DNA from 3 places in the Pseudoalteromonas sp. NZS127 genome. Region 2 is predicted to be linked to each of the others. Evidence: predicted binding sites of a transcription regulator. Region 2 holds the regulator's gene; each other region holds the start of a gene.
What was found. Region 2 encodes FliA, which starts transcription of late flagellar genes. Its sites were predicted from a motif close to CTAAAGNTNNNNNNNNNNNNGCCGATA; they were not measured.
Positions count from the first base shown of each region.

Region 1 (11,179 bases), on a different contig from region 2:
GTGGCTTTGGTTTTGTTGAAATGGCGCAAGCTGATGCCGACAATGCAATAGCGCAGTTAAACGATAGCGAGTTCCAACAACGTACCTTAAAGGTACGTGAAGCAAAACAAAAACAAGAAGATGATTCTAACGCTCTTCGTTCTGAGCCGGATCAATCAGTGTAACTAGCTTTACAGCTAACTTACGACTACTCACACTAGCCGTTGCATAATATTGCAGCGGCTTTTTTGTATCTGCAATATTGTTATTCGTTAAACTTAGCTGGCTAATTAAGTAATGAACTCGCTTAGCAATCGCCACTCCTGAATCAAGTAGCTGCACTTTTCTATTGAAGTACTGACTAATCGGCTCTGCCAAGATAGGAAAATGCGTACAGCCTAATACTAATACATCTATAGACTGATCTATGTTTAAACGATCGAGTTCTTGGTGCAGTTTAGTTGTATCTAAGCTTTGTTCAAAAAACAGATGCTCTGCTAAAGTAACTAGTTCAACGCTACTATATAAGCTAACAGCTATATTGTCGGCATGTTCTTGTATGAGCGTGTGCGTGTAGGGACTTGATATAGTTGCTGGAGTTGCCAGTAGGCCGATATGTTGAGATTGTGTAAGTTGCGCAGCAGGTTTTATCGCGGGTACTACCCCCACGATAGGAATAGTAGTAATTTGGCGCACTGCCCCCAGAGCTGAAGTAGAGGCAGTGTTACATGCAATAACAATTAAATCTACATTAAGCGCTTGCTGGTTAATAAAGTGAATGAGTGCACATAAGCGGTTAATAATAGTTTGCTGTGACTGAGCACCGTACGGCAATAGCGCATTATCCATAAAATAGCTGTATTGCGCATCTGGAATACTTTGCTGAATATGTTCAAGTACCGTAGTACCACCAATACCTGAATCAAAAACCATTATGTGCGCTGACAAACTACTGTCCTTACTCTAAGTTAAGAACGGCAGTTTGCCATGTGATTTTTATAAAAGAAAGTAGTTTAATGGTACAACTATTGTTGATTGGTTAGCTCGTCCGTTGCTGCATTTAATTGATTAAGATTTTCGAACATAGCTTTGGTGTAATCTACCAATTTATCTATTTCTGCTTGATCTTGATTTAACCACTGCATAATACCCGATAACTGATTTTGTATGCCCAGCTCTGTGGCTTTATTAAACACAGCTTTTAAGTCGTCGTTAAACGGCGCTAATTTATCTGCCACTGCTTTTTCTGGAACTGGCTTGTACTCTTCGTAACCTTTGACTGCAGCGACTGTTTTGGTTTGTCGTAAATCCATTGAAAAAGCCACCAGCTGTTCGTTGCCTAAGCTTAGTGCTTGCGCCTCTTCAAATGCTTTGTCTAAGTCACCGCTGAAAAAGGTACTACTTACACTTTGTAAGTCAGCCATTAGCTCATTAATCGCCTTTTGTTCATTCTCATTTAAATCGCCATTAACCGACATAGAAAATGACAGCTCACGAGACTGCGACGACTCACTTACAAAAGATTCACTATTCCCATTTTGCTGATAACGACTGGCTGATTGTGACTCATAAGCATCAGCAAAACGAATACTCACCTCGTCTCCTTCGGCGGTAGTAAATTTATATTCTGCTTTGTTACTTAAACTTGCATACTGAGCTTGGCTAACAGAGACACTGGCGGGTTTAGGATTAAATAAATCGTCTTCAAATTTGTCCAGGCCATGAAATATGCCTTCTTTAGATTTATTAATACCCTGTGCGATATCGTCGTTAAACACGCCACTGCCTTTTAATTCATCAACCGCGTCATCAATCCCTATTTGCACGCCTTTTCTAGCATCACCTAACATACCTTTGAGTTTTTCATCGTCGGCACCGTTGGCTTTTGCTTTACGTACTGCACTGGTAACGAAGTCTAAAACGTTTTTAACGATTTCATCAAAATCAAAAAGCGGTTTATCTTTTTTCGGCTCGCTTATCGGTAAGCCAAGAGCTTGAGCCATTTTGTCACCGAGCACTTTGGCAGCTAGTTCTTTACCGCGCTGCTGATAGTTATCTTGAGGCGACTGTATTGTAGGTTGCTGTAAAGCCTCTTTATTACCGTATTTATTAATATTGTGGTTTGGAACAAAGCCAAAGTTACCGATTTTCATGATCCGACTCCTATCTATGCTTGCCTTACTTATCGGCAGTGTAAGTTATTTCTGTAGCTAGATGCTCAAAAAAAAACCAATATATATTTCATCAAAACTAGACAAATACATCTCGCTCCCTACAATAGCGCCGATAAACAGCTCTCAAAGATAAGGTTATAGCGTTAATGGCAGTTATTAAAATAGACACCACACAGTACGATGCGCAGTTAAGCGAAAAAGAACAGCGTATTGCTGCCCAATTTCAACGTTTTGGTGTGGATAAACTTGAGGTATTTAGCTCAGAGCCGATTAACTACCGCCAACGCGCTGAGTTTAGAGTATGGCACGATGGTGACGATCTGTTTCATATAATGTTTGATCAACAAACTAAAGACAAAATTCGCGTTGATAGCTTTGACCCTGCCGCTCCTTTGGTAGGTGAAGTGATGCAAGTAATGATTGATAATTTAAAGTCGTGTGAAATTTTGCGTCGTAAATTATTTCAGATTGATTACTTATCTACGCTAAGCGGTGAGATTTTAGTGAGTCTGTTATATCACAAGCCACTTGATGAGCATTGGCTGAGTGAAATTAACGCGCTTAAAGAAAAGTTAAGCAGTAAGTATAAAATTGATTTTATTGGCCGTGCCCGCAAACAAAAAGAAATGCTTGGTGATGACTACGTTACCGAACGCTTAAACGTGAATGGTCAAGAACTAATATATCAGCAGGTAGAAAACAGCTTTACCCAGCCAAATGCCAAAGTAAATATTAAAATGCTAGAGTGGGCGCAAGAGTTATGTAAGCCACTTAAAAATGATTTACTTGAGCTTTATTGTGGTAACGGTAACTTTTCTATTGCGTTAGCGGGTTCGTTTAACAAAGTGCTGGCAACCGAGATATCAAAGTCGTCGGTACACTCAGCGCAGTACAATATAGCGCAAAACAAGGTTGCCAATTTAGATATTATTCGCATGTCGAGCGAAGAGTTTACTCAAGCCATGAATGGCGAACGTAGTTTTTCTCGCTTAGAAGGTATAGATTTAAACAGCTACAATTGTCAAACCATTTTAGTTGATCCGCCACGTGCCGGTATGGATACTCTAACGTGTGACTTAGTAGCAAATTACGAAAATATTATTTATATTTCGTGTAACCCAGAGACACTAGAGCGCGACCTTGATCACTTAACCCGCACCCATGAAGTTAAACGCTTTGCGATTTTTGATCAATTCCCTTATACGCACCATATTGAGTCGGGTGTATTTTTACAAAAAAAGAATACTTAAAATAACCAGCTAAAAATTACCCATAAAAAAAGCTCCTAAGGAGCTTTTTTTATGGGTTTAACTTTACTTGCTTGCTAAGTAGTTAATTAATTTAGTGATATCTGCTGGTTCGCTAATACCCGATTCGCGACCTAGAAGTAGTTTGTACTTACCATTTACAATAAAAGTAGGTACGCCACGCAATGCACCTTTCTCTTTAAAGTAGTCTTGGTCGCGCTTCATTTTTGAGCTTAATGTACGTACCGAAAAGCTTTTAAATAACTTATCGAACTTATCGCCATCAACGCCTTGGGCTACAAACACATCTTTTACGTCGGCTAGCTCATTAAAATTTGCGCGCTTTGTATGAATGTGGCTAAAGATAGCCGCAATAATTTTATCTTTTTGTGGTAGCACTTCAGCCGTTGCTAACGCTTGGCTAATCATTTGCTGATGCTCGGTATCGCGTACACCAACAAAATCAACGTGGCTCTTTTTAAACTTTACGCCTTTATCAAGCATTGGTTTAATCTCGGCTACCAGTGGCTCCATGTTATTACACGCAGGACAGTAAAATGAGAAAAACTCTTTCACTTCTGGTTTTTTAGTTGCGCGCTCAGACACAACCTCATAATGCACACCTTCCTCAAAGGTTGCTGCAAAACTTGTTGCAGCAAAAGGTAGTAATACAGCAAGCAAACCTGCTTTAACTAATTTTATCATTATTATATGGCTCCAATATTTTATAGTGCGAGTAAAAATGAAACTAACTCATCAAGCTCTTCTTGGCTCTTGATGGTATTTAGATTGATTTTATATTTGTCGTTTACAATAAAAGTAGGAACGCCTGTTAGCGCACCTAATTTTGAGTATTTATTTTGTTTATCTTGCATTGCTTGTTCAGCTGCAATAATGGGCATACTGGCAATATCTTGATCAAATGTATCGCTACTAATGCCATTTATATCTAATAATTTTTTTAGATCTTTAATTTCAGTCAGTGGTGCGCGCTGAACATGAATACTTTTAAAAATCTTGTCTGTAATCGTATCTGCTTGTCCGTGCTTTTTAGCAACTAAATAAGCTAGGCTCAAGTTACTTTGTGCTTGTGGCGATACGCCGCCTAAAAAGTTAACGTGATTTTTTATAAACACCGCACCTTTAGGTAGGTTTTCTTCAATTGCGTGTGCAACCGGTTCAAACTTAAAACAATGCGGGCAATAAAACGAAAAGTATTCGGTAACTTGTGGTGTAGTACTTTTTTCGATATCGATAACTGTATATTGATTACCTACTTCAAAGTTTGCTGCAAGTGCTGCAAAAGGTAGACAAAGAAGTAGTAGGCTCAGTTTTAATTTTTTAAGCATTAGTCTCTCGTTGTACATATTTTTGAATAAAATGTTATGGCAATAATTTTAACGGTGCTTCTTGCAATGCGGCAAGCTGCTCTTTAAGTGCTAAAATTTGTTGCTCCCAGTATTTGTCATCGGCAAACCATGAAAAGTTCCGCACAAAAGCCGGATCGCTCCATCGTTTTGCAACCCACCCCATGTAATGGATAATACGCATAGCCCGAAGTGGTTCGATCAACTTAAGCTGCGAGTGATCAAAATCACAAAATTCTTCATAGGCGGTTACTAAGGTATCTAACTGTAACAGCTGCGTTTGTCGATCGCCACTTAGCATCATCCATAAATCCTGAATGGGTGGCCCCTGGCGACTATCATCTAAATCAACAAACATTAACGCATCACCTGCCCATAATATATTGCCAGCATGGCAATCCCCATGTAAACGTATCGTTTTTACATTGGTATACTGTGCTTGCGCCTGCTTAATAACTAAATCTAAAATGGTATAAAAAGCGGTTTCTAATCCCATAGGTACTAAGTTACTTTTTTGCAGATGAACTTTTGCTGTATGTAAGTACTCTTCGCAGGTTAGAGTGGGCCTTTGTGTAAATGGTTTTGTTTTAGCTACTTGGTGCATTCTGCCAATTAAGCGCCCTAGTACATCAAGTTGATCTAAGTTGTCGACTTCAAATAAACGCCCGCCAACACTTGGAAATAAAGTAAATAAATAGCCTTGGTGTTCAAATAAGCTTTGCCCGTTATATTCCATTGGCGCAACAACCGGTACTTCGGCCTCTGCTAGCTCAAAGGCAAAGTCATGCTCTTCTTGTATTTGCTCCTCGCTCCAACGCTCTGGACGATAAAATTTAACAACGTAGCGTTTTCCGCCTTCAGCTACAAATTGATACACTCTATTTTCGTAACTATTTAATGCCAATAAACCAGACTCAACATAAATACCAACGCTTTCTATAGCATCAAGAATTAGATCTGGTGTTAAATCAATAAAGCTAAATTTACTCATACACTTCTTATATAAAATAAAAGCGGGGAACACCCCGCTTTTTGTTAAACTTTACCGCGCTTTAAAAAAGTTACTCGACTGTGATATTTGATTGTCGGGCTCGCCTACCGGCGATAGCACAAAGTTAAATTCTGTCATTGGCGCTTTTAAGTCATACGGATCCATAACCAGTGATAAAGGCACATTGTGCGATTGCCCTGCGTTAACCCTAAACGTTTGTTTACCTATGTACTTAAAGTTATCGAGCCCTTGCACTTTAATTGTAAAGGTTTGCTCATACTGCGCTTTGTTGATCACTTTTAAGGTGTAGGTGTTTTCTACCAACCCTTCAAAATCAACCCTATATAACTGATTACGATCGCGAATAATATCAAATTCCATCGTTTTACGCAGCGCAATATTGGCAACCAAGGCACTGGTTAAAATAACCATGATCACTATATAGCCAATAATTTTTGCCCGCAATGGGTTGGTTTTATTCTCTGGCGTTTCTAAGTTTCGCTCAGTGGTATAAGAAATAAGTCCGCGTGGATAATTCATTTTATCCATCACCCCATCACATGCATCAATACAAGCGCCACAGTTAATACACTCTGCTTGTAAGCCATTACGTATGTCTATACCGGTTGGGCATACTTGCACGCATAAATTACAGTCAATACAGTCGCCTATTTCTAAATCTTGGTGTGCCACTTTGCGCGAGCGTGGGCCACGGCTTTCACCGCGTTTTTCATCATACGATACTGTATAGGTATCTTTATCAAACATGGCTGACTGAAAACGTGAGTATGGGCAAATATGTAAACACATAATTTCGCGCATCCACCCAGCATTACCGTATGTACAAGCAGCAAAAAAGATAATACTCATCAAGGCATAGCTACCGGCATTAAAGGTAACAAAGTCAGGGAGTAGCTCACGAATAGGGGTAAAGTAACCAACAAATGTAATTGCTGTATATAAAGAAAACAAAATCCAACTGGTGTGCTTAGCGGTTTTGCGCCAAAACTTATCAAAGTCCATTGGTCGTTGGTCGAGCTTTTTACGTTGGTTTGCCGTACCTTCAAACTTTTCTTCAAACCAAATAAAGGTAAAAGTCCACACGGTTTGTGGGCAGGTATAACCACACCACACTCGTCCATAAAATGTAGTGACCAAAAACAAAGCAAACGCGGCCAACATAAAAATAAAGGCGAGTATGGTAAAGTCTTGCGGCCACAGAGTTAAACCAAAAATATTGTATTTTTGACCTATTAAATCAAATAAAACGGCCTGCTCACCATTAAAATTTATCCAAGGTAGCAGCATAAATGCCAACAGACCTAAAAAGCCAATTCGCTGCCTAAGAAGTTGGTGCAAGCCATTAACAGCACGCACGTAAATACGATTACGTGGATTAAACCGATCCTGTTGCCCGCTAAGATCCGGCTTTTGAATCTTTACTTCAACTGGTATATTTTTTACTTTAATTTGTTTGTCCATCGAAGTTCCTCAACACCGCTTGGAAATAAAAATTCAGCTATATTCAAGGTTTACCTTATAGTGTAATAACGTACTTATTACGTACTTATTACGTATAATATTTATAACTAGACTTGAATACTTTCAGATATTTCAGAAATATCTAACTGCTGTTAGCTATTATAACAATATTGGCTAAAATTACTGGCATAGATTGCTAATAATTTATTCACTTTAGTTACTTGCTTTTAAAATACATTTTATTACACTGCAGCATCATTTTATGTTATTTGGATCAAAGTTTACCCAACTATGAAAAAATTTATTATTTTGGTAATAGTAGTCCTCGCCTTTTTCACAGTCGATCACCCTTTGGTGAAAGAGCCTCGTGAGCGGTTATTTAACGATGGTATTGACTTTTTAAGTGATGCGAGCAAAGTGAATCGCAGCCCTACTGCCAGCATGACTAAAAACAAAATTAGTGCGCAATTAACACTGTCTGAATCTGAGCGCGAGTACACCGAAAAAACATTTACTACCGATGACTCAATAAGATTATTTCACTTACGCTACTGCCGTGAGCGCGACTTAAACCTATTTTTTTATGATGAGCGCTTAAATACTGTATGTAAAATAGTATCCGGCTCACTAGAACACATGCGAGGTAAATAATGGACTTTTCTGGATTAAATAAAAAAGCCAGCGACTCATTTCACCAGCAACGTAATATGCTTAAAAAACTCACGCAGGGTAAAACGCTAAAGTGCGAACAATGTAATGGGGTTTTAACACTCGACTTAGCCACCAGCGAGCCGGGCAAAGGGCTGATTAAGTGCAAGCAAGGCTGCACTGATATTATATTAGAGCTAGGCGCTTAAACTTATTTCACGGCTATATTTTGAGCTCAACTCATTACTGCGCCTAAACTACTCTTCCCAGCCTTCATCTGTGTACAAGCCACTATTAAGCGCGACTATTTCCACGAGCTCTGCAAAGCCTAGCGCAAAGTCGCCCATTAGCTCATACTGCTGCTGGCAAAGTAACTGCTCATCAATACTGTTTTGTAACGCTATTTGGCTAATAGTTTGCCCATCAAGTGCAAAAAAGCTTAATGTGGCTTGAGCGCTTTCGAGGGCCTGTTTATATTCTGCCTCTAACGCGGTTGAGCTTAATAACTTTTGGGTGTATGACGTTGTTGCCGTTACAAAGCCTGCGCTCCAATTACTGCAAAATTCGTAATTATATTGTGCTGGTAATTTATAGCCTACTTCAAATACTTGCTCACTAATTTGATGATATAACGCCATAAATAAAAATAGCATTTCTTCATCTACATTATTAGCCGTATTAGGCAAAATTGCTGCCATCCACTCGTGTACGTCTAGTGGCTCAGGAGAGCAAATTACGCCAAATAAATAACCTTGGCTTTGCGTTAGCGTCATCGCTTGAGACTGAGTGTCTAAAAATGTGCTGAGCTGCTTAGCGTGCTGCTCAGTAAATTGGGGTAATTGCATTAAAACTCTTTATATTAAACATTAAAAGTTGAGCGGGTAACGGCCTTGATTATCTGGACGACCTAAAAACTTAACCGCATCATGTACATCTTTTGGCAACGTGGCATCGGGCTTTACATAGCCTGATACTTTAAAGTCAAAATTAGCTTTTAGGGTTGCATCAGCTTCAAGCCCTAAGGTGTTATCTGGGTCGATAAGTATGGCTATGTCGCCCGATTTACAGCTTAGGTTACCACCAAGCGGGCCTATATTAAACCAACCGTTCAAACCTTGTACGTCAATATTAGGGCTCGCTATCTCGCCTTGCAGTGACTCACAATAAGGTGCGCCCGATGTATACTCTGCCAATTCCAAGATCACACGGCCTTTAGCGGTTACAGGTAACGGAAGTTGTATGCGTTGCATCGCTCTTTCAACTGTTGAGCGCACTAACCCATTGGTTACTTTCACTTGCTTATTAAATAAACCAAAGCTCACATCTGCATAACCCGATATATCACTGCGCTCACGTGGGTCACCAAATTTTACATTGGCATTTAACTTACCGGTAAATAATGCCCACCCGGCAACATCCCAACGCACATTATTTAATTGCTCACCTTGGTAGCGCACTTGCATCATTTGCCCTTGCCAAATAGTGCCAACACTTTGCCCTACTTCAAGTTGCTTAGGAAAATAAGGTTTTGCTAGGTCAATGGCCACCGCTGCAGGTAACTTAATAATACAAAACACAATAAAACTAAGTAAAAATACAATGGATAAGGTTATTATTTTTTTCATGCATTACTTCTCTAATAGCAAACGGCTAACACGTACATAGCCCGACTTATCGTCACGGCTCAAATCTAAATTTTCGACCCGTAAACCATGTTGATTGACCAGTTCATCAAGCCACAGTATTAATTGATTAAACTCTACTGAGTCGAGCGTTAAACGTAGCGAGTTATTACTTGGCTGCATTTTACTAATATTTATTTTATAGCGTCCGCGGGTGGCGTTAACTATTTGGCTAATGTTTTGACTATTAACCACTTGTGTATTACCAGCGGCCTTGAGCTTTACAATACTTTCATCAACCCACACTAGTAGTTCTTGCTGTTTTAATTGTGATTGCTCTGCACTTGCTATTGCATTATTTAAGGGTCTAAAAATGCCCATCACTAAAATAAACACAATAAAAATACCACTCGCAACTATTATTAACTGCTGCTCTTGCTCTTTTAGTGAGCGCCAATATTTAATTAACTGCTGCTTCATACTGCACCTCGCAGTTTAATTTCGCCAACTACAAAGTCACCATCGTTACTTAACGAGCCTTGATCAACCGTTAACCCTTGCTGTTCAAGTATGGCTTTAACTTTACCAAAGGTTTGAAAGTCTTTTGCGCGTGCTCTCATGCGTAATTCATTACGTTTTTTGTCATAACGCAGTGTTTCTGGAGTAAAATTACTTATCTGCGAAAACACCCCCACTAACTCAGTGGTTAACTCTAAAAATCCAGCTTCGCTGGTATCTTGTATTTTTGCCAGTGCACCTTTAATTTGGTTTTTAATAAGGTGTGGGCGAACTTTAGTCCCCGGAAATGCCTTTTGGTATCGCTCAATCACCTGTGCTTTAGCAAGTTCTAACTGGGTATTTAGCTGATGCAACTCTGTAGCTTTAATCGTAATACTCGCTACCAAGGCAACGCTGGTAATAATGGCAGCACTTTTCCAGTACCCCCACCATAAGGTGCTTTTCTTTTTAAGCTGATACATACCTTGGCGAAGATTAAACTTAGTGTGTTCTAGCTGCTTAGCAAATAATGCCAGCGGTAGGTCGTAATCACTGGTTTGAGCCTGTAAGTTTACCGTTTCAGGAAACTGAGTCGCTGGACTAAAGTGCTTTATATCTGGATTACCCATTGCCGTTAAATAACCATTTAACCAGCTCGTCTCTACTGCACTTATACGCCATGGGCCTTGTTTAAATAACCACTGATTATTAAGCGCTATTGCCGTTACTGTATCCTCATCTGCAGGGGGTAATAACAAAGCATCGGGTAATATTTTATATACCGATAAATTATGCTCTGCAAATAGTGCTAGCCACGCCTCAAACCATTCGCGGTCGGTCATAGCAACACGAACAGCATGCTGCTCGCCAATCATTACTGGCTCACCTACAGCAATAAATAGCTCATCTATATCGCACGCTATATCTTCTTCGAGCATATAGGGCAAAGCTTGCTCTAACTTACGATTCCATTTAGTCGGAAGCATTACCGTTTTTAATTGCACTTGGTCACAAGGCAATAGCACAACGACTTCGCGCCCTAGTGACTTCTCACTCAGTTCGTTTAAATAACTGGCATTAGCTAGCTCACCACTGGCTATTATTTGTTGTTCTTGTGGTGAGTATATTAACCAATTAAGTAACTCTTGTTCGGTTTGACCCGTGCGGATCA
Region 1 is NZ_JADYWN010000009.1:128,737-139,915, reverse strand. Features, by position in the region: gene I6E78_RS10465 (RNA recognition motif domain-containing protein) at 1-164, shown strand, start outside; gene murI (glutamate racemase) at 127-927, opposite strand; gene I6E78_RS10455 (DUF5610 domain-containing protein) at 1,005-2,132, opposite strand; gene trmA (tRNA (uridine(54)-C5)-methyltransferase TrmA) at 2,300-3,403, shown strand; gene I6E78_RS10445 (thiol:disulfide interchange protein DsbA/DsbL) at 3,467-4,105, opposite strand; gene I6E78_RS10440 (thiol:disulfide interchange protein DsbA/DsbL) at 4,126-4,749, opposite strand; gene I6E78_RS10435 (serine/threonine protein kinase) at 4,784-5,758, opposite strand; gene ccoG (cytochrome c oxidase accessory protein CcoG) at 5,810-7,240, opposite strand; gene I6E78_RS10425 (hypothetical protein) at 7,532-7,891, shown strand; gene I6E78_RS10420 (hypothetical protein) at 7,891-8,097, shown strand; gene I6E78_RS10415 (UPF0149 family protein) at 8,146-8,733, opposite strand; gene I6E78_RS10410 (type II secretion system protein N) at 8,755-9,513, opposite strand; gene gspM (type II secretion system protein GspM) at 9,517-9,990, opposite strand; gene gspL (type II secretion system protein GspL) at 9,987-11,179, opposite strand, start outside.
Region 1: a site for FliA is predicted at 2,163-2,189, ahead of I6E78_RS10455 (DUF5610 domain-containing protein). Genes of this name have one in related genera too.

Region 2 (11,179 bases):
GGCATATGCTGAATTAATAATATAGGGTGCGGAAAGTTAGCAGGAAGCTGAGTTAATATAGTTTGCAGCGCAACAGGTCCACCGGTTGATGTGCCAATTGCAACTAGTTGATAGTGCTTGCCACTCGCGCGCTTTGTTACTATTGCACTGCGACTAGTTACTGGCGAATTATTAAAGCTTCGCTCTGGTTGTACTACTGTTGTTGCTGTTTTATTTGTTTGTGCAAACCTTGCTGCTAATGCGCTTGGCGCTGAAGTAGGTGTAAATAAAGGTTTGTTTATACTGGAGGGTCTAGGGCTAGCAACACGTCTAATACGTTGGCGGCCAATTTCTTTTACTTTGCTTTGCAGCAGCTTAATGGCATCTTCGTTATTGCGAGCAATGTCTTCAAATTTTTTCGGTAAAAAATCCATAGCACCAGCATCAAGTGCATCTAAAGTTGCAGTTGCACCGGAGCGAGTTAACGAAGAAAACATTAAAATTGGCGTCGGGTTACTGGCCATAATTTCTTTTACAGCACTTATACCATCCAACACCGGCATTTCTACATCCATAGTGATCATATCAGGACGTAAACTAGCTGCTTTTTCTACAGCATCTCGGCCATTTACGGCAAAGCCAATTACTTCAATCTCGCTATCTAATTCAAGAATCTCACTCACTCGACGGCGAAAAAAGCTCGAATCATCAACAACTAAAACTTTAACGGCCATTTTGCTCTCTTATTTTTATTGTGTAGACGTATAAAGTATACGTCTACTTTATTATTTACCTGCGTAGTGTTTTAACATACTCGGTACATCTAATATAAGTGCAATACCACCATCCGAAGTAATAGTGGCACCTGCCATTCCAGGCGTACCTTGTAATAAAGCGTCTAACGGCTTAATAACCACTTCTTCTTGACCAATTAACGAATCAACCACAAAGCCAACTTGTTGTGTACCTATTTGCACAATAACCACATGCCCTTGCGCTTTACGGCTTGTACGATCGGCACCTTTCACTAGCCAATGCTCTAAATAAAATAAAGGCACTGCTTTTTTACGAACAATAATAGTTAACTGACCATCAACCACATTCGTTTTAGTAAGGTCTAAGTTAAATATTTCACTTACTCCTGCCAATGGTAGTGCAAATGTTTGCTCACTCACTACCACCATTAAGGTAGGTAAAATAGCCAAAGTTAACGGTACTTTAATTTCAAGTATAGTGCCCACACCTAGTTCTGACTCTATGCTAACCGAGCCATTTAACTGGGTGATTTTAGTTTTAACCACATCCATGCCAACACCACGACCAGAAATATCAGATATTGCTTCTTTGGTAGAAAACCCTGGCGCAAATATCAGATTGTAAGCTTCGGTGTTAGACAAACGGCTTGCTTGCTCTTGATCAAGCACACCTTTTTTAATTGCTATTTGTTTTAGTTTTTCAGCATCCATACCTGCGCCATCATCTTTAATGGTAAGCAAAATATGATCCCCCTGCTGCGAAGCAGAAAGCGTAACGGTACCTGTTCTCGGTTTACCCGCAGCTTCACGATCATCTGGCATTTCTATACCATGATCAACCGAGTTACGTACTAAATGCACTAATGGATCGGCCAGTGCCTCAACTAGGTTTTTATCTAAATCGGTTTCTTCGCCAACCAGCAATAAATTAATATCTTTATTTAAGGTACGTGCTAAGTCGCGAACAACACGCGGAAAACGGCCAAATACTTTTTTGATTGGCTGCATTCGCGTTTTCATTACCGCGCCTTGCAAATCAGCTGTAACAACATCTAAGTTAGATATTGCTTTACTCATAGATTCACTTTCTGAACTGGTGGCTAAACTCACTAAACGATTACGTACTAATACAAGCTCGCCCACCATATTCATAATTTGATCAAGGCGTTTAGTATCAACCCTTACTGTCGTTTCAGCTTGTGCAGGCGGCGCTTTTTTAGCAACTGGCGCAGCGGTATTGGTATTAGCACTTGCTGCTACAACAGCCGCTTGTGGCTGCTTAACTTTATCAACTGCTACTGGTGAGGATTTAACTACAGCTGCTTTAGGAGCCGTAACTTTATTTACAGGTGCAGGTGTTGCCGCGCTTTCTTTAGATTTTGGCGCCGCTCCCTTGCCATGCAGCTCATCTAGTAAAGCTTCAAACTCATCGTCACTTATTTCATCATCGTTAGTGCTAGCAGCCGGACTTTGAGCTGCTTGAGGTTTTGGGGTTTTATTTACCGCACCAAAACTTCCTACTCCGTGAAGCTCATCTAATAAGCTATCAAATTCATCGTCGGTAATATCGCCACTTAAGTCGCTGCTATTACTTAATGACTCTTTTATTGCAGGGCCTTTACCTTTGCCATGAAGTTCGTCAAGTAAGTTTTCGAATTCATCTTCGCTAATTTCATCAATATGCGCATCGTTTGCTGTAGCGTTTGTTGCTGCACTGGGTGCATCAAACAACTCATCAAATGCAAAAGGGTCATCATCTAAATTAGCATCTTGCGTTATTACTGGCGCAATAGTGTCACCACCAAGCTCTTCTTCTGTGGGCGGTAAACCTAATTTATGTAATATTTCGAGTAACTGAGGATCGGCAGGCTCTGGTTGCTCACGATTTTTAATCGTAGCAAACATTTCGTTAATAGTATCAAGTGCTTGAAGTATAACATCCATTAACTCAGAGTTAACTGTTCGCACTTTTTGACGCAGTAAGTCAAACACGTTTTCTGCGCCATGACAGGCATCTACCAGCTCTGACATCGCTAAAAAGCCCGCGCCACCTTTAACAGTGTGAAAGCCTCTAAAAATAGCGTTCAATAATTCAGTATCTTCTGGGTTATTTTCCAGTTCAACTAATTGTTCAGATAAAAGCTCAAGGATTTCTCCAGCTTCAACTAAAAAATCTTGTAATATATCTTCATCGACTTCAAAGCTCATGCAGTTACTCTCCTATTAGAAGCCCAAACTTGATAAAAGATCATCAACTTCGTCTTGATCAGATACAACATCATCACGCGATTCTTTATCAATAATAGGGCCTTCTGGGCCTGCTAATGCTTGTGCGGCAATCGAGTTTTCTGTTTTTTGTTGCTCTTGGTTATCGTTTTCATCTTGTGCTGCAAACGCAGTTAACAGATGAATTAAACTTTCTTCAACTTCGCGTACCAGCTCAATAACACGGCGAATTACTTGTCCGGTTAAATCCTGATAATCTTGAGCCATTAACACATTAGTCATTAATACTTGCAACTCATCGGTTTTAAGATGCGAGCTGTTCATAAATTTATCAATGCTATGACACAATGTTTTAAATTCACCAAGTTCAAGATCGCGGCTCATTAACCGATCCCAGGTTGGCTTGATATGCGAAATATCATCAGCTAACTGCTGGGCTAAAGGCAGGCTCGCTTCAACCGCATCCATGGTTTTGTTGGCGGCGTTTTCTGTCATTTCTATGACATAGTTAAGTCGCTTTTTAGCATCCGGAATGGCATCAGTGGTTAAATCTGTTATGCGGGTGTCAAGCTCAAAACCCTTTAAAGACTCGTGCAACTGGCGCGTTAATTTACCTACTTCTGCAAACAAATATGATTGTTCTTGAGAGGCAGTTTCTAAAATTAACTGATCAGCTTTATGTTGCTCACCGTTTTCTAAAAAAGTGACCAGCTGACGTGCTTGCTCTAAAGTAATCTGAGGCGCAGCAGGTGCTGACATAAGCCTCTCCCCTTATTAACCTAAGCGTTCGAACACTTTTTCTAATTTAGTTTTTAATGTACCCGCAGTAAATGGCTTAACAATATAACCATTAACACCTGCTTGGGCTGCTGCAATAATTTGCTCTTTTTTAGCTTCTGCAGTAACCATTAAAACCGGAAGATGCTTTAATTTGTCATCTGCGCGTATTGCTCTTAACAAGTCAATACCTTGCATGCCCGGCATATTCCAATCTGTTACTACAAAGTCAAATGATTGATTTTGCAACATAGGTAAAGCAGTTGAGCCATCATCTGCTTCTAAAACATTGGTAAACCCTAAATCACGCAATAGGTTTTTAATAATACGTCTCATCGTTGAAAAGTCATCAACAACAAGAATTTTTATGTTTTTATCCAAAACATCCTCCAGTGAGGCCTAAACCTGTATTTACTTACTTCTAATTTATCCAGTCATTGATTTTTGCTTTTAGCTTAATCATCGCCTGACCATGTATCTGACTTACACGCGACTCACTTACATCGAGTATCTGTCCAATTTCTTTTAAATTCATTTCATCGTTATAGTACAACGAAAGCACCATTGCATCTCGCTCTGGTAGGGATTTAATTGCACTTAATAAAGATTCATTAAACCTTTCATTTTTAACATTATTAAAGGGTTTGTCTAGTGCTAAATCGTGCCCAACAGGTGTTATAACATCCTCATCAATACCTAAATCTTCTATTCCCAAGATTTTACTGGAATTAACATCGGTTAAAATATGATGATATTGCTCTAGTGTAATTTCAAGCTTTTGGGCAACTTCACTGTCTGTAGGTTCACGATTCAGGCTGCTTTCTAATGCTGAAATAGCTTCTATAACCTGGCGGCTTTTACGATGTACTGAGCGAGGAGCCCAGTCTCCACGGCGCATTTCATCAAGCATAGCGCCCCGAATACGAATACCCGCAAAGGTTTCAAAACTAGCGCCTTTAGTGGCATCAAAGTTTTTTGACGCCTCTATTAATCCTATCATTCCTGATTGAATTAAATCATCGAGTTGTACACTAGGGGGTAAACGAGCAATTAAATGACATGCTACTTTTTTTACTAATGAAGCATGCTTTTCAACAATCATATTTAAATTTTGTGTTGATTCATATCCCATAGCTCTATTCACCAATGTAGTCATAGTTAGCCGTTAACGAGTTTCTCAATGAAAAATTCTAAATGACCCGAAGGCTGGTTCGGTATTGGCCACTTTGTTATTCTTGTTGCTAATGTTTTAAAGGCAAGTGCAGCTGGAGAACTAGGAAACAGTTCAACAATTACTTTTTGACGACGTGTTGCTTTGCGCATATTTTCATCATAAGGAACGGTTGCAACCAGCTCCATTGATATATCTAAAAATCGGTCTGTAACCTTTGATAGCTTTGCAAATAACTCTTGCCCTTCGCGTAATGAACGCACCATGTTGGCAACAATTTTAAATTTATACACGCCATGTTCGCGGCTTAATACTTTGATCAGTGCATAGGCATCGGTTATTGAGGTAGGCTCGTCACATACCACAACCAAAACATCTTGTGCAGCGCGAGAAAAACTCAGCACCATATCCGATATACCGGCAGCGGTATCAACAACTAATATATCAAAATCAGTATTGAGTTCGCTAAAAGCACGAATAAGCCCAGCATGTTCTGCAGGCGACAACTCAACCATACTTTGTGAACCCGAAGTCGCTGGTACTATTTTTATCCCAGCGGGGCCTTCTACTAGTATTTCATCAAGCTCACATTCGCCAGATAACACATGCGATAAATTACGCTCAACACGTAGTCCAAGCATTACATCACAATTGGCTAAACCCAAATCGGCATCAAGCACTAACACTCTATTGCCTTGCTGACCTAAAGCGATCGCAGTATTTAACGATACATTTGTTTTTCCAACGCCACCTTTACCGCCAGTGACGGCGATAACCTTAACGCCGTTATTATTATTTTTGCTCATTTTACGCAGGCCGCTTGCTTGATCTAATACTGTGTTAATCATACATCTCTACTGTGCTCGACGCCACTGATTGGTGTCGTGAATGTTGTACTTTTGTTCTCTTTAAATATAATTGCTCAGCTTTTTTCACTAGTTTTTCTGCATTTGCAACTCGAATATCTTCAGGTACTCGTTGACCATTAGTAAGATACCCTATTGGCAGGCGATTTTGAATCGCAATACTAATTATCTCGCCTAAACTTAATGATTCGTCGAGTTTAGTGAAAATACAACCGCTTAACTGTACTTTTTTAAAGTGTCTTACGGTTTCTTGTAACACATTTATTTGCGCAGTGGCACTTAATACTAAGTAATTACGAATATCCACACGCTGATTACGCATTAAGGTATTTAGCTGCTCAGTTAAACGTAAATCACGTTGGCTCATACCTGCGGTATCTATAAGTACTAAGCGCTTGTTACGTAAATGATATAACACTTCAGCCAGTTCGTTCGCATCTTTAACTTGTTTAACCCCACAGCCTATAATACGGCCATATGTTGCAAGCTGCTCGTAAGCACCAATTCTGTAAGTATCGGTAGTAATTAGCGCTACTTTATCAGCACCATATTTTTGTGCACCTAATGCCGCGAGCTTAGCCACTGTAGTGGTTTTACCTACACCGGTTGGGCCAACTAATGCGTAAACACCACCTTGGCGCAAAATTTCATTATTCGTGGTTTGCATCTGATCTTCAACCATAGTTAACAGCGCTTTCCAGCCCTGCTGACGCGGAACATCTTCAGGTACAAAACAAGCCATTTGCTCAGCAACTTCTTTATCGATTCCCATGCCTACTAAGCGGTCAATCATGCATGCGCGCGTTGGGTCACGGCGCGCCATATCTTGCTGCATTAAACCCGACACTTGGTGCTCTAATAACTGGCGAATTGCGTTCATTTCTTCACGCATTGTGCTCATTGCTTCACTTTCGGTATTTTTAGTCGTGTGTGTTTGCGCAACTGGCGTGTCTAATTCATCAAAATCACGGTCTAGGTCATCAAAACCTAAGCTGTCAGCTTGCGTTTGTGGGCGTGCTTGCGCGGCTTCTTCACGCGCAAACATATTTGTAGGGCGTTGTTTAGCGACCGGCTCTTGATAATGCTCTGAGGTATCTATACCTGATTGCGAAAACATTGAAGCCAATTCTGCTGAACGTGGACGCGGCGACTGGCGCTCTAATAATGCTTGTAAGCTGTCGGCTACTTTTGCTTGTGGCTCAGGTCTAGCACGCTGTGGCTCTGGTTTTACAAAGTTATGCATGCTTTGCGAGTGGGCAGAATGTGCCGTACGCTGCTGCAGCGGCGCACTTTGTTGTGGCGCGGCGGCTTTAGGGGCTGCTTTGTCATAATCAACTGCTGCGACAATTTCTACGCCGTTTGCGAGCTTTTTATTAGACATAATAACCGCATCAACACCTAGCTCATCTTTAACTTCTTTAAGTGCTGTGCGCATATCTTTAGCAAAAAAACGTTTAATCTTCATGGTTCAACCCCTTTAAAATCTTATTGTTGGCCTACTGAGCTAACAATCTTGATCTGCCTTTCGTCTGGTATCTCTTGATAAGACATCACTCGCAATCCTGGAATGGTGTACTTAACAAAACGAGATAACACAGTGCGTAACATTCCTGACGTTAACAGTATTGAAGGTTCACCGGCCATTTCTTGATTTTGATGCGCTTCGTTTAATGACACTTGAAGTCGCTCTGCAAGTCCTGGCTCTATTCCGGCACCTTCGTCGCCTGCATTTTGTAATGACTGATGCAACATCTGTTCCAACTCAGGCGCCAAGGTTATGACAGGGATTTCTGAAGACATACCGACCGCATCTTGAACTATTAATCGACGCAGTGAAATACGTACCGCAGCGGTTAAAACATCTGGGTCTTGGCTACGCGGGCCATACTCTACAAGGGTTTGTACTATTGAGCGCATATCGCGAATAGCTACACCTTCGTTTAATAAATTTTGTAAAACTTTAACTATGGTAGTTAATGGCAATACATCAGGCACCAAGCCTTCTACTAACCTTGGGTGACTTTTTGCTAGCATATCTAATAGGTTTTGTACTTCTTCGTGGCCTAATAATAACGCCGCATTATTGGTGAGCAATTGGCTAATATGAGTGGCAACCACAGTCGCCGAATCAACCACGGTATAACCAAGCGATTGCGCTTCATCTTTTTGATCAGGCTTGATCCACACAGCATCTAAACCAAAAGCCGGATCTTTAGTTTCAATCCCTTTTATAGGACCAAATACTTGCCCCGGATTAATTGCCAATTCGTCGCCGTGTTTTAGTTCGCCTTCGCCACTTGATACGCCCATTAAGGTAATTCGGTATGCATTTGGGTCTAGCTCTAAGTTGTCGCGTATATGTACCGGGGGCACTAAAAAGCCTAATTCTTGAGAGAGCTTTTTACGCACGCCTTTAATGCGGTTTAGCAATTCACCACCTTGGGATTGATCAACCAATGGAATAAGTCGGTAACCTACCTCTAAACCAATTACATCAACCTGCTGCACATCGTCCCAGCCTAACTCTTTTTGCTCTTGCTTATTGGCAATGCCTGTACCTGCTGCGCTGCCATTAGCGGTTTCCTCAGCAAGTGCTGCTGCCACTTTTAATTTGTTTTGTTGGGTGTAGTAAGCTAAATAACCTAATAATGCGCCCAAGCTTAAAAACGCTACGTGTGGCATACCAGGTACTAAACCCATAATAATTAAAATGCCTGAAGCAATAAATAACGACTTTTCGTTACCGAGTTGTTTCTTAAATTGATCGCCCATGTTGTGCGACTCATTTTGACGCGTTACAACAATAGCAGTACCAATAGAGAGTAATAATGAGGGAAGTTGTGCAACTAAGCCATCACCTATGGTAAGCAAGGTATAAATTTCCATGGCACTGCCAAAGCTTAAATCGTGTTGGATCATGCCAACAAATAAGCCACCAACAATATTAATAATTAATATAACAATACCGGCAATAGCATCGCCTTTAACAAATTTACTGGCACCATCCATAGAACCATAAAAGTCGGCTTCGCGGGTAACTTCTTCACGGCGCTCTCGGGCTTGCTCGGCGCTAATAAAGCCCGCATTCATGTCGGCATCAATTGCCATTTGTTTACCCGGCATAGCGTCAAGGGTAAAGCGCGCCGACACTTCAGAAATACGCCCAGCACCTTTAGTAATTACCACAAAGTTTATGATAATCAAGATTAAAAACACCACTAAACCTACCGCATAGTTACCACCAATAACCACAGAGCCAAAGGCTTCAATTACTTTACCGGCAGAGTCACCACCATTGTGGCCCTCAAGTAATACTACTCGGGTGCTGGCAACGTTAAGTGCCAAACGCATAATAGTGGCGATTAGTAACACAGCCGGAAACATACCAAATTCAAGTGGTTTCATGGTGTATACAGTTACCAGTAACACCACCAAAGCAAGGGCAATATTAAAAGAAAATAATATATCAAGCAGGAACGGAGGAAGAGGTAAAATGACCATACCCAGCGCAGCAAGTACCATTAATGGTGTACCTACGCCTTTGGCATACTCTTTTTTATCTTTGTTAAGTTGTTGTAATACCGCTTTAAATCCCATAACCCTACAATTTCAAAAAATTGACACTACTGTGAAATTGCAATAACTATTCCAAGTTATAGGTTATTTAAATTAATACTGATAATCGTCAGGAATAGGCAGTTTTTTATTAAGTTTGGTGGGGCGTTTTCCGCGCCCTTTATTAAAGCGCTTAAGCTGAAACACATAAGCTAATACTTGCGCAACTGCGGTAAATAATTGATCCGGGATTTGCTCCCCCACTTCTGCAGTATGATAAAGTGCTCGAGTAAGCGATGGCGATTCTAAAATAGGCACTTCATTACCAATCGCTATTTTACGAATTTGCATTGCCATTTCATCAATTCCTTTGGCAACTACTATAGGTGCTCCGGCGCGTTCGGTGTCGTACTTTAAAGCCACAGAGTAATGGGTAGGGTTAGTTACAATAACATCGGCATCGGGCACATCTTGCATCATACGTTTTTGCGACATTTGCCGCTGGGTTTGCCTTATGCGCGCTTTTATTTGTGGGTCACCCTCTGAGTTTTTATACTCGTCTTTTACTTCTTGAAGGGTCATTTTAAGTTGTTTATTGTGGTTATAGCTTTGAAACGGCGCATCAATCGCAGCAATAATAATTAAGGTACAAGACAAGCCTAAAAACATCCAAGCCAATATTTCTAAGGCATGAATAATATTACCTGGGGCGCTTTCTACACTTAAGTGCAGTATTTCATCAAAAAAGGTATTAATTAAAAACACTGCAAAACTGGCAACTAAACCAAACTTTAACAGCGACTTTAACAGCTCCACCCCAGCTTGTGGGCCAAACATACGTTTAAAGCCTTTAGCTGGCGACATTTTACTGGCTTTAGGTGCAGCAGCTTGCCAACTAAAATTAAAGCCACCTAGCATGGTGTTACCAATAAAAGCAGCTAATACAATAATTAATACAAACATTGCCATAGGAAATATCAGCGCATCGGCCACTTCGCCCCATACAGCAAACATTTTGGTGGTGTCGTAGGTTTCGTTACGGTTTAGGCTAAGCATTCTACCCATTACGTTATACAAACCTTTACCAATTTCGGGGCCGTACATGAGCAACGAAATAGCCGAAAAAATAAGCACAAACATAGTGCCCAACTCTTTGGATCGCGCTATTTGACCTTTCTTTTTGGCATCCTCTACTTTTTTGGATGTGGGTTCTTCGGTTTTTTCTTGTCCAGAATCTTCAGACACAATAACCTCCTAAGGCGAGCAGCCCACTAATGAGCACATTAACTCGACCATTTTTAGCCACTGAAACTCAAACTGCGATACAAAGTTACCTAAGGTCGCCCAAATAATGATAAGCCCAGCAACTAACGTAAACGGAAAACCAATAGAAAAAATATTTAGCTGTGGCGCGGCGCGGGTCATAATGCCAAACGACATATTAATTACCAGCATAGCGGTAAGCGGTGCCAGTGATAGCACCAGCGCTGTAGTAAACATCCAGCCGCCCCAGGTTACTATGTCCCAGTAATGATCCACCGACCACCAATTACCATCAATTGGCAGCACTTCAAAGCTGTGTACCACCATTTGAATCATCATTAAGTGACCATTAAATACAAAAAATAATAAGGTCGCTAAAATAAGGTAAAACTGCCCTACTGCAGGCACACTTAAACCATTGGAGGGGTCAACCACAGAGGCAAAACCAAGACCCGTTTGCATAGCCAGTATTTGCCCAGCTAACACAAAGGTATTTAACAATAAGGTAGATGCAAAGCCAATCGCAATGCCTATTAGCATTTGCTGAATAACCACTAAAATCATTTCAAACGAAAACAAATTAGTAA
Region 2 is NZ_JADYWN010000002.1:304,299-315,477, forward strand. Features, by position in the region: gene I6E78_RS03325 (protein-glutamate methylesterase/protein-glutamine glutaminase) at 1-713, opposite strand, end outside; gene I6E78_RS03330 (chemotaxis protein CheA) at 765-2,942, opposite strand; gene I6E78_RS03335 (protein phosphatase CheZ) at 2,958-3,719, opposite strand; gene cheY (chemotaxis response regulator CheY) at 3,735-4,118, opposite strand; gene I6E78_RS03345 (RNA polymerase sigma factor FliA) at 4,159-4,869, opposite strand; gene I6E78_RS03350 (MinD/ParA family ATP-binding protein) at 4,896-5,756, opposite strand; gene flhF (flagellar biosynthesis protein FlhF) at 5,749-7,239, opposite strand; gene flhA (flagellar biosynthesis protein FlhA) at 7,260-9,371, opposite strand; gene flhB (flagellar biosynthesis protein FlhB) at 9,444-10,574, opposite strand; gene fliR (flagellar biosynthetic protein FliR) at 10,584-11,179, opposite strand, start outside.

Region 3 (11,179 bases), on a different contig from region 2:
TCGGCTTGCTCGAGCAAATGACCAATACACCAAGATACGCAATCACCATTTGCAACTTCAATGTAGCCATCGTGCTTTTTGTGCGGTTTTGGTAACGCGTCGGCAATAGCACGCCCTAATGACGGCTTTTCGGCAATATAGAGTTTCATAAGCAAGCTCTTTTACTGTTTATATACACAGTAGTTTAGCATATCAATTCACAGCGTGGGATGTTTTTATTAAACCGTACTATTTAACAACTCTGAGGTATTTGGCTGAGGTGGTGACTTTTAGTTAATTTTGACTAAAAGTCACCTGAAATCAATTACACTTAGTTTGCTTAAGCCAAGTGTATTTTTAATAAAATGACTGCTACCTTACATCGATAGGATCAGACTCTTTGGCCTTTCCTTGTAAAATAGATATTTCAACGCGACGATTACGACGGCGATCTTCATTGCTGTCATTTGGCACTAACGGCCGGGTTTCAGCACGCCCTACTACCATCATTCTATTTTTATCAAATCCAACTACTTTTTGCAGCTCACTGGCTACTGCAACTGCACGCTTAGATGAAAGATCCCAGTTATTAATATATAACTCGTTTGAAACCTGAAAATCGTCGGTATGCCCAGACACAGTAATTTCTCCAGGCACATCTTTTAATAGCACGCCAATTTCTTGAATAATGGGTTTAAACTTAGGTTGTAAAAATGCACTACCCGAAGGGAAAGAGCCATTTTCACGAATACGAATAATTATTTGCTGCCCTAATGATTCAAGCTCTATGGCACCATCAATTATTTGTTTTTCTAATTGCTGGGCGATTTTTTTAACTAAGTCGTTTGTTTGCTGTTGATCGGCCGCTGAAATTGCTTGCTCCGATGCTTGCTCTTTGGAAGTACTACGCGACTCGCCACCACGTTTATCGCCCCGCTGCTCTTGCCTTCCGCCTGCTGAGCTTTCATCACCTGCCTGAAACTCTAACATTTGCTGGGTCATTTCTACCGTTTGCTGTTGAATTGTTTCAATTGGGGTAGGCTCTGGCTTGCCCGGAGTAAACTCCATAGCAATAACTGATGTGCCTTTGGGAATATCTTTAACTTCTATTTTATTTTGTACACCAAATGCAAATTTCATCGAACCGGCAATTTGTTTAAATTTAAGTACATCCATTTCAGAAAACGCAAGCAAGAGCACAAAAAAGCACATTAATAGCGACATTAAATCTGCGAATGTCCCCATCCACGCAGGTAAACCTGGGGGTGGGCACTTGCACTCTTGATCAGACATAGTTAATCCTCAGTGTTTACTTTACGTTTTGATTCTGCAAGATAGTTTTTCAAAATACCTTCTATTACTTTTGGATTTTGACCATCTTGAATACCTAAAACCGCATCTAAAATTAAACGTTGATTCATTGCCTCTTCGTCTTTACGCAGCTCCAATTTTGTTTGAATAGGAATAGCGACTACGTTAGCTAAAAATGCGCCGTATAATGTGGTTAACAATGCCACCGCCATAGCCGGACCAATTGCTTTAGGATCATCCATATTAGATAACATCGCAACTAAGCCTATTAAGGTGCCTATCATTCCCATTGCTGGGGCTATATCACCCAAAGATTTAAATAAAGTAGCACCCGACTCATGCCGTGCTGTAGTTAATGAAATATCTTTTTGCAGTGTGGCCCGCACTACGTCTGCGTCGTGGCCATCTACTAGCATGTCAACGCCTTTGCGCATAAATGGATTCGGTATTTCTGCCTCTTCAAGTGCTAAAAACCCGCCTTTACGTGCTGAATCTGCAAGTTCAACTGCTTTTTCGATTAACTCTTCTGGCGACTCAAGCTTAAACATAAACGCTTTGGTAACCACCTTACCTATGCCAAAAAACTGTGACATAGTAAAGTTTGATAAAACGATAAATAATGAACCGCCAAATACGATTACAACAGAGGGCGTGTTGTAAAACATAGCCATTTCACCGCTACTACTCATAAACATGGACATGACAATTAAGCCAATTGCGCCAAGGATCCCAATAATGGTTGCTAAATCCACATTCCCTCCAAAGGTTTTTGCTTTTATATGCAAACGTTTGTTATTAATTGTTTATCGGCAAGATACTGAATTGCTTAAGCCATTTTTTATAGATAAACATAAAAAGCTGGATTAAGCACTATTCTAGATCAACTTGTGTTATCTATCTAATTATCAATTTTTTAAAACATAAAACGTTTATTAACGAAAAAACCATTTCATCCTTTGACCTAGTTTAGCATTCCCCCTAAAATTGACTTCTAAATTTATTATGTAAGTTGAAATAAAGATGGCGACTAAAAAACCTGAAAACTTAAGTTTCGAGCAAGCACTAGAAGAATTAACAACAATCGTTAGTGAAATGGAACAAGGTGATTTATCGCTTGAGCAGTCATTAAAACAGTTTGAGCGTGGCATTGCTTTAGCAGGCGCATCGTCTAGTAAGTTGCAACAAGCTGAGCAAAAGGTGGCTATTTTAATGGGCAAAGATGAGAAGTCTGTATTAACCGACTTTGATAATGATATGGAATAGCCGTGACTATTAAAGAACTTATTACACATGCTCAAACTGATGTAGCCAATACTCTTAACCTTTATTTTGACCAATCGCTTAATACTGACGAGACCATAAAAGCCGCCACCCATTATAGTTTAATGAATGGCGGCAAAAGATTGCGTCCTTTTTTGGTTTACGCAACGGGTAAAATGCTCGGCGCAGATAAGCAAGATTTAGACGTACTTGCTGCAGCTATAGAATGTATTCATAGCTACTCGTTAGTTCACGATGACTTACCAGCTATGGATGATGATGAATTGCGTCGCGGACGCCCAACCTGTCATATAGTGTACGGTGAAGCACACGCAATTTTAGCCGGTGATGCACTGCAAGCTTTAGCATTTGAGTTAATAGCCAAGCATAATTTTAACTGTAGTGCTCAAGCTCAAGTTAAAATGATTGCTGAACTGGCACATGCCTCTGGGTTACAAGGTATGGTGGCAGGCCAAGGGCTTGATATTGCAGCTACTGATAAAGTAATAACCGTGGCTGAACTTGAGCGTATTCATAAGTTAAAAACCGGTGCGCTAATAAGCTGTGCAATTACACTGGGGGCTTTGTGCTCGAACAATGTTAGTCAAAACACGTTAGAAAATTTAGTCACTTTTGGCTATGCCATAGGGCTTGCATTTCAAGTACATGACGATATTTTAGACGTAGAAGGCGATACCGTTACTTTAGGTAAGCCTCAAGGGTCAGATATCGCTGCGAATAAAGCGACATATCCCGCTTTATTAGGTATGCTAGGCGCTAAAGAAAAAGCGCAAAACTTAATACAACAAGCCCATGCAGCGTTAGCAAATATAGACGCCGATACCAGTGCTTTAGCGTCACTAGCTAACTATTTAATTGAACGTGACCACTAAACACGGCTTAAATGTATTGCAACTTAGCACTAAAATTATTACTGAACATCAAATAACTCAAACAACGCGTTTGCACAGTTAGTTGATGTTAGCGAAGGACATATATAAAACCATGACACTTGATAGCAGCAAGTATCCATTACTTAATTTGGTTAACGAACCAGCCCACTTGCGAGACTTAGCACAAGATAAGCTTCCTGCATTTAGCCATGAGTTGCGTGACTACTTACTCAACTCGGTATCGCAAAGTAGCGGGCATTTAGCGTCTGGTTTAGGTACCGTAGAGCTCACTGTGGCACTACATTATGTGTATAACACCCCAGATGATCGCCTTGTATGGGATGTAGGCCATCAAGCTTACCCACACAAAATACTCACCGGGCGTCGCGATTTAATGCACACCATTCGTAAAAAAGATGGTTTGCACCCTTTCCCATTTCGCGAAGAAAGCCAATACGATACGTTTAGTGTGGGCCACTCTAGTACCTCTATTTCAGCTGCGTTGGGCATGTCTATTGCTGCGCAAAAAGAAGGTAAAGGACGCAAAACGGTTGCCGTTATAGGCGATGGTGCTATTACAGCAGGCATGGCTTTTGAAGCCATGAACCACTTAGGTGATGTAAAATCAGATATGTTGATCATTTTAAATGACAACGAAATGTCGATTTCTGAAAACGTTGGCGCGTTAACAAATCACTTTGCCCGTATTTTATCGGGTAGCTTTTATACTAACATTCGCGAAGGTAGTAAAAAACTACTCTCGGGTGTGCCACCAGTTAAGCAACTTGCCAGTAAAATGGAAGAGCATATTAAAGGGATGATGATCCCTGGTACCTTCTTTGAAGAATTAGGCCTAAATTATATTGGCCCAATTGATGGCCATGATGTAAACATGTTAGTAGATACGCTGCGTAATATGCGTAACTTAAAAGGCCCGCAATTACTGCATATAAAAACCCAAAAAGGCAAAGGGTATAAACCCGCTGAAGCCGACCCTATTGGCTATCACGGCGTACCTAAGTTTGATCCTAATACATCAAGTTTACCTAAATCAAAACCCGGTGCGGCTACATTTTCTAATGTATTTGGCGACTGGTTATGCGACATAGCAAAGCAAGACAGCAAGCTTATGGCGATAACACCGGCTATGCGCGAAGGCTCTGGCATGGTGCGTTTTTCAAAAGAGCATCCTGATCAGTATTTTGATGTTGCGATTGCCGAGCAGCACGCTGTAACCCTAGCCGCTGGTTTTGCTTGTGAAGGCTTAAAACCCGTTGTCGCAATTTACTCAAGCTTTTTACAACGTGCGTACGATCAGCTAATTCACGATGTAGCGCTGCAAAACTTACCTGTGTTATTCGCTATTGACCGTGCTGGTATTGTTGGCGCAGACGGCGAAACACATCAAGGTGCGTACGATTTAAGCTTTATGCGCTGCATTCCAAATATGGTCATTATGGCGCCAAGCGATACAAATGAGTGTCGCCACATGTTATATACTGGTTATCAAGCAAATTGCCCTGTTGCTGTGCGTTATCCGCGTGGTAGTGCTGGTACGGCAGAAATTGCAACTAATATGCAATTACTTGAAATTGGTAAAGCCGATGTTGTTAAGCAAGGTGCTAAAGTGGCTATATTGTCATTTGGTACATTACTTGAAAACGCGCAACTAGCAGCTGATGAACTCAATGCGACTTTAGTTAATATGCGCTTTATTAAACCGCTTGATACTGCGTTACTCAATGAGTTAATAAACAGCCACGATGTAATAGTAACGCTTGAAGACAATGCAATTTCTGGCGGTGCTGGCTCTGCGGTTAATGAGTATTTAGCAACGCAAAAAGCACAGGTTAGCATTCTTAACTTGGGTATCCCTGATGAATTTATTAAGCACGGTACACAAGACGAAATGCACGACGAAATGGGCTTAGGCGAGCAAGGAATATTAACTGCTATCAAAGCGTTTATTAATTAACCTCCTACTCATTTAAAGCATATTAAAAAAGGAGCCTAGGCTCCTTTTTTAATATCTAAATATTAGTTACTTATCGCATCCATACTTTAATATCAGCTAAACCATTGGCTTGTAGCAAGCCTATTTGCTGTTCAACATTAGGGTTTTGCTCAAACTCAAACGCATCTAACTGCTCATCAAAGGTAATATTAGCGACCCCATCGCCACCGCGTTTTTTAACTTGATGCAGTGCAATATCAGCTAAATTAATCGAGGTTTCCCAGCTAATAACTTGGCCACCTAATAATGGTAGCGGATAAAACGACCAACCAATTGAGGCCGAAATATGAGTGCTTTTACCATTTGGCAATTGAAATCCATGTTCGGCAATTCCTTGGCAAAGATCCGACACATAGCTGTCAATTAAGTTACATTTAAAGTCACGTAATAAAAGTAAAAATTCATCGCCGCTCCAACGTGCCACATAATCTGAGCCCTGAGTACGCGAATTAAGTAATACCGCCATTTGCTGCAAACAACTATCTCCGGCAATTGGCCCATACGCATCGTTAATACGGCTAAAATTATCTAAGTTTATAATTAATAATACTAGCGACTTGCCCTGCGCTTGCAGTGACTGTGAGTTACGCTGAAAATGTTCAATATCTTTAGGTAGTTGGTCGAACAAAAAGCGGCGGCTACGTAACCCTGTAAGCTCATCTGAATGGCTCACCAGCTTAAGCTGTGAGTTAACCTTATTAAGCTTATCGTTTGCTTGGCGAAGCTCTAAGGTACGATCAGTGATCAACCCTTCTAACACTTCTTGTTTACGGCGCTCTTGCGCTCTAAATACCCAAAACACTAAATAAAACAATAAAACGAAACCACTTGTGATCAGTAATCTAAAGTAAATTGTTTCATCAAAACGCTCAGGTACTACAAAAGCGTAATCAACAGATTGGGCTATGTTCCAATCCTCGCCTTGGCGTTTTGTTTCTAACTGAAACAAAAATGCACCGGCTGGAAGGTTGGTATAAATAGCTTCGCGGCGAGTATTAGCGTATCGCCAGTCAGTATCTAAACCATTTAATTTATATCTAAACTCAATACTATTTGGCGCGTAATAATCTATAGCTGTGTATTTTAAAGTAACATCGCGCTCGTCTATTTTTAATCGCGGTTTATTACCTAATGCAGCTGTGGTTAAACTACGTAATGGTGTAGTTAATGTTTCTATTTTAGGTTTTAAACCACGTAAACCAAACAGCTCAACGCTTTTAGGTATTTCAACTACACCTTGTAAACTGGGATACCAAATGGAGTTATCCATATCAACAACCGCGTCATGCCCTAAGCCATTACAACATTGGCTCGCTTTACCATCGAGTTGGCGATCGAACGAGGAAATAACCTCTTCAACTTTTAAGCTTTGGATCTGCGTTTTAAATTGATCTACCGGCATCCGATAAACACCTTTCATGGTGCTTACCCATATTCTTTTTAATTTTTCATCGTACTTTAAGCTAAAAATAGAACCATAGGGTAAGCCATTTGCCGCATCTAATTGCTGCCATTGTCCTTGTCCACTACGATAAAACAAACCATCGTTTAACGAGCCAACTAATATTCCAACTCCATCTATATGCAAAATACTGGTTACATAAGCACTTTCTAAGGTAGTTTGGTCGCCTATTTTTTCTATTCCTCGGTCAGTAAAGTAATACGCGCCTTTACTAGTACCGATAATGCCAAAGTTTGGTGCATCTAATACAAAAGTAATAAACTTACTGCCTAAAAATGCATTATAAGCAAAGGGCCTTAAACCACTATAATTGAGTCGATACAAACCTCGGCCAGTACCAATCCAAAATCCGCCTCGGGTAGCTGAGCTAATCGCAAATACCGGGTTGTCGTTTAATGCGCGCCCAGGAAAGCTGTAAAGTGTGTCGTCTTCATAAAAGAATAACCCCCGCCCAGTAGCAATATAAAGCCGATCGCCATCAAACTGTAAATCATGCACCGAGGCATGCCCATACTTGCTACTGTTTATTATATTAATAAAGTTTTTATTGGTATCAAAGTAACCAACACCGCTTCTGTTAGCTATCCACAGTTTGTCATCGGGTGATTTACTAATCGCCATTACCGTTTCAGTCATTTTAGAAATTGCCGAGTGACGCTCAATGCGACCTTCGTGTGCCAGCCATAAACCTTCACTAAAACTGGCTAGCCAAACATTATTTTGATCATCGCGAAACATGTCAGCAAACCAAATACTTTGATCTAACTGACTTGGCTCAACCCATTGCCAATCACCTGACTTGCCACGAAATAATAAACGCCCATAAGTAGATACCCATAAGCCACCATTGGTGTCGCTCATAAATTTATAAACTGCAGAGTTATTCACATTAGGCAGTGGGAAAGAACGTAGTTCGTCATCTAAATCTAAAAAATAAGCACCCAACTCAGAGGCTAAATATAAATTACCATTTAAAAAAGAGAGATCGTGCACTATGGTTTGCGCTAAGCTGTCGGGTAATGACACTTTGGCAGTAAGCTCTAAGCGTAATTTAGAAAAGTCGGCAGCGCTTTTTGTCAGGCGCAGTAAATGTCTGTCGTTTACTAACCAAATACCTTCAGGTGCGAGCGCCATTTTGCTCACAGAGCCAACTATTTGAGTAATAACAGTGGGATTAACTATGGGTGATGGCTCATTAGTTTGATCGCGTAAATCAACCAAACTACGATCAACATAATACAGGCCATTAGCGGCTATCCAAATACCGCCTTTAGAGTCCTCTAAAATATCTCTAACCGGGCCTTTAATATTAAACTCTTGTGCACTAAGTGTTGCAGGGTCAATAACCACTAACCCATTTTTGGTGCCGATCCACAAAAAGCCTTGGCCATCTATTAGTAATTTATTAATACCATTACTTGGTAAAAAAAGACTATTTTGCGTGTTGTAGTTGGTAAAAGTATTGCCGTCAAAACGACTTAAACCAAATTGAGTTCCCAGCCACATATAACCTTGTTGGTCTTGCACAACACTTTTGAGTGATTGCGAGGGGAGTCCATCTTTAATATTCCATTGTTTAACTACGTAATCAGTAATTGAGGCCCAACTTGGCATAGCACAGGTTAGTAGTACAAAAACTAGTAAAAATCGCATCATATTGCTGCCACCTAGCTAAACAATCAAATAATAAATTAAAAGGGTAGTAAACCTACTTTTATCAGCGCTTGCAAACAAATAAGTGAAAATATACCTGCAAGTACGTCATCAATCATAATTCCAAATCCACCATGGGCACGCTTGTCGAGCACACGGATAGGGCCTGGTTTGACTATATCAAAAAAACGAAACAGTAAAAAACCAACCAATAATGTTTGCCAGCTCAGTGCGGCACCAATCATAGTGATGTAATAGCCTGCCACTTCATCCCATACAATCGCGGGGTGATCGTGTACCCCTAAATCATCAGCGGTTTTGCCACAAGCCCAAATACCAAAAACACTGATCACTACAGCAAATACTATTTGTAACCACAACGGGTAGTGCATGGTTATAAAAATAAAAGGTAAAGCGGCCAAAGTACCAAATGTGCCTGGGGCTATAGGTGCAAGCCCAGTACCAAAACCTAAACCAAAAAACTGATGTGGACGCTTTAGGTTAAATAAACGCTTGTTGTTCAACTTAAATCCTTAGAAAAGTGCTCAAAACCTTGGTGCTTAAAAGTAAATTTTTCGCCTTTATGTAACAGGTCAATTTGCCCTTCGCCACTTTTTATTTGGCCAATACAAATTGCCTCTACGCCATATTGACGCAGTTTTACATCAAGCATACTTTTATTGCTATCAGGCACGGTATAAAGCAGTTCATAGTCGTCGCCGTAATTTAGTATAAACGGTAATTGTTGTTCAAAATCAAGGCTAGCTTTCATTGCATCCGAGGTGGGTATGCTTTCAATATTAACCGTTGCGCTAACCTGCGACATATTTAGTATATGGCCTAAATCGGCTAGTAAACCATCTGAAATATCAATAGCAGAAGACGCAAGCCCACGTAATACCTGCCCTGCAGCCACTCTAGGTGTAGGGAAGTTAAGGCGCTTTTTAATATGTTTTAGATGCTCAGGTTCAATCGTTAAGCCTTGCTTGCGAGACTCTATTGCAAGCCCCGCATCTCCTAACGGCCCAGTTACAAAAATCCAGTCACCTACTTTTGCGCCATTTCGGCATAGTGCAGTGCCTTCAGGTACTGTACCTTTTGCACAAATAGTAATACTCAAAGGTCCTTGAGTCGTGTCGCCACCAATTATTTGTACATTAAAATATTCGGCAATTTCATGCATGCCGTCAGTCAATTCTTCAATCCATTGCTGATCAATACTCGGAAGTGTTAAAGCGATAGAAACCCATGTAGGCTCTGCCCCCATTGCCGCTAAATCACTTAAATTTACAGCCAATGCTCTGTGCCCGAGTGCGCGAGGTTCAATGTCATCAAAAAAATGTACACCAGCAACGAGCGTATCGGTTGTTATAGCAAGCTGACAATTTTGCGGCACAGTAACTAATGCGCAGTCATCTCCAATCCCTAAATTAACATCGCGGCGAGTAATACCACGGCCTTTAAAATAACGATTAATTAATTCAAATTCCTTCATACACAAAAAAGCCGACCTATGCCGGCTCTCCTTTTTAACGGTAATTTATACCAGCCAGTTTTGATAAAATAATTATCAAAAACCTGACTAAATATTACTTACGTAAATGCTTAACTGCTTTATCAAGTACACCGTTTACAAATTTATGGCTATCTTCAGCGCCAAACATTTTAGCTAATTCAATGCTTTCGTTGATAGCCACTTTGTATGGAACATCTTCACGAAATTTTAGCTCATAGCTGCTTAAACGTAATATTGCGCGTTCAACCATATCTAACTCATCGAATGGACGGGTTAAATGCGGTGATACAGCCTCGTCTAGTTGCTTATAATTTACCGCAACGCCACTGGCTAAATCTTTAAAATATTCAACATCAATTTTAGTCACGTCGTTTTCGATCAACATTTGTTGTTCGATATCGGCAATTGCATTGCCACTTAATTGCCAAGAATAAATGGCCTGAAGTGCTAATATACGTGCTTTACGTCTTGCTGCTGGTTTCACAAAAATTCCTTAAACTTAAATTTTATCTAACACATTAACCATTTCAAGCGCGCCTAAAGCAGCTTCGCCGCCTTTATTGCCCATTTTGGTGCCAGCACGCTCAATTGCTTGTTCAATGCTTTCTGTGGTTAATACGCCAAATGCAACCGGTATATCATACTCAAGTGATACTTGCGCAAGACCTTTGTTTGATTCGCCAGCAACTAGGTCAAAGTGTGGAGTACCACCTCTGATCACTACGCCTAATGCGATGATTGCATCATACTGTTTTTTTGCCGCAATACGTTTCGCTGCTAAAGGTAATTCAACCGCGCCAGGTACATAAACTACGGTAATATCGTCATCCGATACACCACCTGTGCGTTTTAATTCATCAATAGCGCCTGCTAATAAGCTACTACCAATAAAGTCATTAAAGCGAGAAATGACAATGGCAAATTTTTTGCCCGGAGCGTACTTACTACCTTCAATAATTTTCATTTGATAACCTTAAAAATAAGTTTGAGCGATTTCGATTGCGCAAAAATTCCAGCGCATCATACCATAAAAATAAAATAATAGCCTAGCGTCTAATTACTGCGGCTCTATGTAGTCAACAACTTCTAAA
Region 3 is NZ_JADYWN010000019.1:4,803-15,981, forward strand. Features, by position in the region: gene I6E78_RS14925 (DNA topoisomerase III) at 1-149, opposite strand, end outside; gene I6E78_RS14930 (flagellar motor protein MotB) at 352-1,272, opposite strand; gene pomA (flagellar motor protein PomA) at 1,275-2,042, opposite strand; gene I6E78_RS14940 (exodeoxyribonuclease VII small subunit) at 2,311-2,553, shown strand; gene ispA ((2E,6E)-farnesyl diphosphate synthase) at 2,556-3,443, shown strand; gene dxs (1-deoxy-D-xylulose-5-phosphate synthase) at 3,556-5,418, shown strand; gene I6E78_RS14955 (ligand-binding sensor domain-containing diguanylate cyclase) at 5,489-8,575, opposite strand; gene I6E78_RS14960 (phosphatidylglycerophosphatase A family protein) at 8,611-9,096, opposite strand; gene thiL (thiamine-phosphate kinase) at 9,093-10,067, opposite strand; gene nusB (transcription antitermination factor NusB) at 10,162-10,572, opposite strand; gene ribH (6,7-dimethyl-8-ribityllumazine synthase) at 10,588-11,052, opposite strand; gene ribBA (bifunctional 3,4-dihydroxy-2-butanone-4-phosphate synthase/GTP cyclohydrolase II) at 11,146-11,179, opposite strand, start outside.
Region 3: a site for FliA is predicted at 2,095-2,121, ahead of pomA (flagellar motor protein PomA). Genes of this name have one in related genera too.